DNA from 3 places in the Adlercreutzia sp. CNCM I-6215 genome. Region 3 is predicted to be linked to each of the others. Evidence: predicted binding sites of a transcription regulator. Region 3 holds the regulator's gene; each other region holds the start of a gene.

Region 1 (2,269 bases), on a different contig from region 3:
GGCTCACGCGCTCCTCGTAATCGCCCGGCGTGGCCGATACGTAGATGAACTGCGGAATGCGCTCCTCGAACTCGTCGAAGCGCAAGGGGCGGTTGTCCAGGCAGCTGGGCAGGCGGAAGCCGTGCTCGGCCAGCGTGATCTTGCGGGAGCGGTCGCCCTCGTGCATGCCGCGGATCTGCGGCACCGTGACGTGGGACTCGTCGATGATGCAGAGGAAGTCCTTCGGGAAGTAGTCGATGAGGGTGTAGGGCGGCTCGCCCGGCGCGCGCCCGTCCAGATGCCGCGAGTAGTTCTCGATGCCGGAGCAAAATCCCATGGTCTCCAGCATCTCCAAGTCGTAGTTCACGCGCATCTCCAGGCGCTGGGCCTCCAGGAGCTTCCCCTCTTCCTTGAACTGCATGAGGCGCTCGCGCAGCTCGTCCTGAATCGTGTCGAGAGCCTTGTCCATCTTCGGCCGCGCCGTAACGTAGTGGGACGCGGGCCAGATGGGCAGCGCCTCGTAGCTATTCAGCACCTCGCCCGTGACCTGGTCAATCTCGTCGATGGACTCGATCTCGTCCCCCCAGAACTCGATGCGGATGGGATGGTCGGCGTAGGGCGGGAACACGTCCAGCGCGTCGCCCCGCACGCGGAAGGTGCCGCGCTTCTGCTCGTAGTCGTTGCGGTCGTACTGGATGTCGATGAGCTCATGGATGACCTCGTCGCGATCCATCTCCTTCTGCTTGTCGACGAACACTGCCATGCCGGCGTAGTCCATCGGCGAGCCGATGCCGTAGATGCAGCTCACCGACGCCACCACGATGACGTCCCGCCGCGAGAGCAGAGCCGAGGTGGCCGCATGGCGCAGCTTCTCCACCTCCTCGTTGATGGAGGCGTCCTTCTCGATGAAGGTGTCCGATGAGGGCACGTAGGCCTCGGGCTGGTAGTAGTCGTAGTAGGAGACGAAGTACACCACGGCGTTGTCGGGGAAGAACTCCTTCAGCTCGGCCGCCAGCTGGGCCGCGAGCGTCTTGTTCGGCGCCATGACGAGTGTGGGCTTCTGCACCGCTTCGATGGTTTTGGCCATGGTGAACGTCTTGCCCGAGCCGGTGACGCCCAAGAGCGTCTGGTAGCGCAGGCCCTCTTCCACGCCCTTCGCAAGCGCCGCGATGGCCTCGGGCTGATCCCCCGAGGGCTCGAAGGGCGAGACGACCTTAAACGGGGTGCTCGCCAGCCGCACCTCGGGCAGCTTCCCCGCCATTTCCATGCCTTCTATATTGGAAAGATGAGTGGACACGCGCGTCCCTCCTCTCGCAGTAATTCTCTATAAGGAGAACAGTCTAGCACCTTCCGCAGGAAATGAACAGATGTTCGCTTAAAGTTCACAGCGCGACCGTGCTGTGGCGCCGGCACCCCTCCCCTAATGATGAGTGCTATACTCTGCAATCGCTGTTGACATCTCGTGACGTGAGGAGCTCATCGTGGCGAACGTGAAGAACGTGGCCCCCGGCGTCGGTCTGTGCGCCGCCATCGCCATCCCTTGCTGGTTTCTCGGCGAGGCGCTGCCCGTGGTGGGCGGCCCGGTGTTCGCCATCCTCATCGGCATGGTCATCGCCCTTTGGTGGAAGCAGCCCGCGCGCGGCACCGTGCAGGACGGCATCGCCTTCACGGCGAAGAAGGTGCTGCAGTACGCGGTCATCCTGCTGGGCTTCGGGCTGAACCTCGCCCAGATCGCGGCCGTAGGCGCCGAGAGCCTGCCCATCATCCTCACCACCATCGCCACGGCGCTCATCGTGGGCTATATCTTGTACCGCGTGCTGTCCGTGGATTCCGCCATCGCCACGCTCATCGCCGTGGGCTCGTCCATCTGCGGCGGGTCGGCCATCGCCGCCACGGCGCCGGTCATCCGCGCCAAGGACGAGCAGGTGGCCCAGGCCATCTCGGTCATCTTCCTGTTCAACGTGGTAGCGGCGCTCATCTTCCCCACCCTGGGAGGCATGCTCGGCATGTCCAACGAGGGCTTCGGCCTGTTCGCCGGCACCGCCGTGAACGACACCTCGTCGGTCACCGCCGCCGCAGCTGCCTGGGACGGCATGCACCCCGGCTCGAACGCGCTGGACGACGCCACCATCGTGAAGCTCACCCGTACGCTCGCCATCATCCCCATCACGCTCGTACTGGCCATCGTCATGGCTCGCAAGGAGAACGCAGCAGGCGCCGGTGCGGCTGTGGCCGGACCCGGCACCGACGGCCTGGCAGTGAGCGACCCTGCCGCCAACGCCGCAGCGGC
Region 2 (2,269 bases), on a different contig from region 3:
CGCGGCCCTGCGCCAGCTTGCAGGCCAGCTCCACGGCCTCGGCGATGCGGCTTTGGGCGGATTCCTTCAGCGTGACGCGGTCGACCACCACGTCGATGAAGTGCTTGATCTTCTTGTTCAGCGTGACGGGCTCACCGGAAAGCTTCACGATCTCGCCGTCGATGCGCACGCGGGAGAAGCCCTCCTTCTGCAGATCGGCGAAGAGCTTCGTGAACTCGCCCTTGCGGCCGGCCACCACCGGGGCCATGAGGATGGCCTTCGTCGACTCGCCCTGGGCGTCGTCGCCGAGGCGCAGGATATCGTCGGTCACCTGGTCGGTGGTCTGCTTCTTGATCTCGCGGCCGCACTCGGGGCAGTGGGGCACGCCCACCCGCGCGAACAGAAGGCGCAGGTAGTCGTAGATCTCGGTGGTGGTGCCCACGGTGGAGCGGGGGTTTTTCGACGTAGTCTTCTGATCAATGGACACCGCCGGCGACAGGCCGTCGATGGAGTCCACATCGGGCTTGGACATCTGGCCCAGGAACATGCGGGCATAGCTGGAGAGGCTCTCCACATAGCGGCGCTGCCCCTCGGCGTACATGGTGTCGAAGGCGAGGCTGGACTTGCCGGAGCCGGAAAGGCCCGTGATGACGACCAGCTCGTCGCGGGGAATAGTCAGGTCGACGTCCTTCAAGTTGTGCTCGCGGGCGCCTTTGATGACGATCTCGTTGGCCATTGGCTGGATTTCCTTCGCAGACGTGAAGCAACGGGCGCCGCGCGGGCCGCCCGTTGCCGAATTCTCTTGTTTCGCCTGCGTATTCTAGCGATTCGCGCGGCCGCTGGCTAGCAATTTAGGGAACTTTTGTTCGGGTTCACGGATTTTGCATAGATGAGCGCTCAGGTTATATGAGCGCGGGGGCAGCGACGGAGGCATCCTCGGGAGCGGCCTCCCCCGTCGCGGGCTCGGGCGCCGAGGACTCCCCCATGCCCTTCATCTTCCGGAAACGGGACAGCGTGAGGCGGCCGTCCTTCTTCTTCTCGCTGGGCGCCCGCAGGCAGACCGCCACGAACAGGCTGGCAGCGACGAGCACGGCGGCCATGGCGGCGAACACGAAGGCGAAGGAGGTCGCCTCCAGAAGGATGCCGCAGATCACGCCGGTGATCGCCGAGCCGGCGTAGGCCACGAGGTTCACCGAGGCGAGGATGGCCGAGACGCGCAGCACGCTCACGCGCAGAAGCAGAAGGCGCAGCGACACGGACACCGCCACGCCCATGGCGAAGCTGAACAGGGCGCAGTCGGCCATGAACAGAAGCTCGGCGCCCATGAGGACGAACAGCGCCATCAGCGCCGTGGTGGCCGTCACGGCCGCCATGGAGACGACGAGGGTGCGCTTGGGCTCGAAGCGCTGCACGAGGGGGCCGCCGAGAAGCGACGGCGCCATGATGAGGGCCAGAATGACCGACCCGGCCAGAGGCGAGGTCTCGCCGAAGCACTGCTGGGCGATGGGCGCCGAGAACGACTGGTAGAAGCAGGAGACGAGCCAGGTGGCCAGGTAGCACACGGCCACCACGGCGAACAGACGCCGGTTGTCGGTGGGGATGTAGACGCGCACCCTCAGCACGGCGCGCAGCGAGAGCGTCTGGTCGAGGGGCTCGTGCACCACGGGCATGAGGAACAGGCACACGGCCAGGATGACGATCATGATACCGTAGAGCACGGCGATGCTCGGCACGATGTCGTAGAGGACGCCCACGGCCACCGAGCCGATCATGATGCCGACCATGGCGCCGCAGCTGGCAACGGTGGATCCCCAGCCGAGGTGCTTCTCCCCCACGCAGTCGATGACGAGAGCGGACACGGCGCTCATGCCGAAGCCGGCCGAGAGGCCCTGGACGAAGCGGGCGGCGAGCACGGCCGCGCCGCTGTCGGCCATCATGAACATGATGCAGCCGACGATGGCGAGCATGAGGGTGAGGCTGGTCACGGGAGTACGCCCGAAGGCGTCGGAGATGCGTCCGGCGAGCAAGAGCGTCAAGGCCACGCCGGTGAGGTAGGTGAACATCGTATTGGAGATATCCGCCGTAGTGAGCCCGATGGTGGCCTGGTAGTCGGCATAGAGGGGAATCGGGATCGCCGTGGCGGCGAAAATGGCCAGAAACGCGATGGTGGCGAGCGCGAACCCGCGCAGGGACTGCCCGTCGGTGAGCTCCTCTTTGTGCATCCTTTCCTCCGTATGAACGAGATGTGCCAGCCTGCCTCTTGGGAACGGATATCCCGAAAGGGTGGGTG
Region 3 (2,269 bases):
CTGGTCGAGGCCTTCAAGTCGACGCTCGACGAAATCACCGGAGCCGACCTCATCCTGCACGTGATCGACGCCTCCTCGCCGGAGTTCGAGGGGCAGATCGAGGCCGTGTGCGAGGTGCTCGACCAGATAGGGGCCCAGAGCATTCCCACGATCGCCACTTTCAACAAATGCGATCTGCTGGACGCCGAGACGCTGGCCGGCCTTAAAAGGCGTTATCCGAGCGCCCGGTTCGTGTCCGCCCGCTCTGGAGAGGGCATAGAGGAACTCGTGGGCGCCATCGCCCAGGCCGCCTCGTCCGCCGACGCCAAGCTGGACGTGCTCGTGCCGTACCAACGGGGGGATTTGGTATCGCTGGCCCACGAGCGCTGCCACATCATCTCCGAGAGCCACGAGGCCACGGGCACGCGCCTGCAGCTGCTCGCGGCCCCTGCCTTCGTCAGCGCGTTCTCCCCTTACCTTGTCTCGGACGTCGACGCTTGAGGAAACCACCGCTCCAGAAACGAAAGAGCGCCCCTGCTCCGGATCCTCGCATCCGGAGCAGGGGCGCTCTTGATTGACCGAAAGGGGAGGACTCGCGGCCTATCGGCGCGGCGAAGGCGCTACAGGCGCCGAAACACGGCCACCACCTTGCCGGCAATGGAGCAGTCCGTGGTGATGATGGGATCCATCGTCGAGTTCTCCGGTTGCAGGCGGATATGGTCGGCCTCGCGGAAGAAGCGCTTGACGGTGGCGCCGTCGTCGATGATGGCCACGACGATATCGCCGTTGTTGGCCACCGGCTGCTCCTTCACAACCACGTAGTCGCCATCGTTGATGCCGGCCTCGATCATGGACTCGCCGCGCACCGAGAGCATGAAGGAGGGGGCATCGCCGACGATATCGGTGGGCAGCGTGATGGTGTCGGTGATGTTCTCCTCGGCGAGAATAGGGGAGCCGGCAGCCACGTTGCCCACCAAGGGCACATTGACGAGCTTGCTGTAGGCGGCCGCGAAAGCCGTGACAGGGGAGGGAACCTCCTCGATGGGATAGGTAAGCGCGATGGAGCGGGATTTAAGGGGGTCGCGCTTGATGAAGCCCTTGTCTTCAAGTGCCTTCAAATGGACATGGACGGTGGAAGGGGAGGAGAGCCCCAAACTCTGGCACACCTCGCGCACCGTAGGACCGTAGCCCTTCTCGCGAATGCACGCTTCGATGCAGTCGAGAACCGCCTGTTGCCGCTTGGTCACTTTCTGGGTCATAGCGCATCCTTTCACAAAAGCGTACATTTGTTTGAAAAATCTCTTGACGTGAACCTTTGTTCGCTCTATTATAACTGCGAACAAAGGTTCTACGCAAGAGGTCAGGAGTAAAAAATGGCACGCATCGAATTTTCCATAGCCTTCACGCTCAGCACCATCGCGTCATTCCTCATCTTCTTCGCCTAGAGCGTCGAGGGCGGGTGTCGTGAAGGTAGCAATGTTTTGAAGAGGGGAGCGCGCTAGGTCTGATAGGGTATGATAAGCAATCAACTTATCAAAGTGAGAAGGAGAACCTATGCGCTGTCCTTCCTGTGGCTACCAGGAATCGAAAGTCGTCGACTCGCGATCGGCCGACGACGGCGCCTCTATCCGGCGCCGTCGCGAATGCCTGCAGTGCGGCACGCGATTCACCACCTACGAGCGGCTCGCCGAAAATCCCATTCTCGTCATCAAGGCCGACGGTTCATCGGAGGTCTTCAACCGCGAGAAGCTCATGCGAGGATTGCTCATCGCCTGCGCGAAACGTCCCATCACGCCCGAGAAGATCGACGGACTCATCACGAGCATCGAGGCGGAATTGCGATCGAGTCAGCGCAACGAGATCAAATCGCGCGATTTGGGCGATTTGGTACTGGCCCGTCTGGCCACTCTGGATGACGTTGCCTATATTCGCTTCGCCAGCGTCTACAAGGATTTCCAGAATGTGGAGGAGTTCTCCGAGGCCCTGAAAGAGCTGGGCTGATCCATGGACGTTCTTTTCAAGCAGCTCGACGAGACCCTGGAAGCGCCCGCCTACGCCCGTCCGGGCGATGCGGGTCTCGATTTGCGCGCCGCCGAGGGCGGCACGCTTTTGCCCTTCGAGCGGGCACTCGTGCCCTGCGGTATCGCCTTGGCCGTTCCCGAGGGCTATGCGGGGCTCATCATTCCCCGAAGCGGCCTGGCGGCACGACAGGGCATCTCCATCGTGAACGCCCCGGGCCTCATAGACAGCGGCTACCGGGGGGAGATCAAGGTGCCGCTCATCAATCTCG

The links. Region 3 encodes LexA, which represses DNA repair genes until DNA is damaged. Its sites were predicted from a motif close to CNAACANNTGTTNG; they were not measured.
Region 1: a site for LexA is predicted at 1,340-1,353, ahead of uvrB (excinuclease ABC subunit UvrB). Genes of this name have one in related genera too.
Region 2: a site for LexA is predicted at 835-848, ahead of uvrA (excinuclease ABC subunit UvrA). Genes of this name have one in related genera too.

What each region holds. Positions count from the first base shown of each region.
Region 1 is NZ_CDRVMA010000001.1:376,012-378,280, reverse strand. Features, by position in the region: gene uvrB (excinuclease ABC subunit UvrB) at 1-1,240, opposite strand, end outside; gene ACW4LP_RS01565 (YeiH family protein) at 1,461-2,269, shown strand, end outside.
Region 2 is NZ_CDRVMA010000006.1:21,265-23,533, forward strand. Features, by position in the region: gene uvrA (excinuclease ABC subunit UvrA) at 1-715, opposite strand, end outside; gene ACW4LP_RS05900 (MFS transporter) at 882-2,201, opposite strand.
Region 3 is NZ_CDRVMA010000007.1:80,656-82,924, forward strand. Features, by position in the region: gene hflX (GTPase HflX) at 1-480, shown strand, start outside; gene lexA (transcriptional repressor LexA) at 600-1,238, opposite strand; gene nrdR (transcriptional regulator NrdR) at 1,534-1,980, shown strand; gene dut (dUTP diphosphatase) at 1,984-2,269, shown strand, end outside.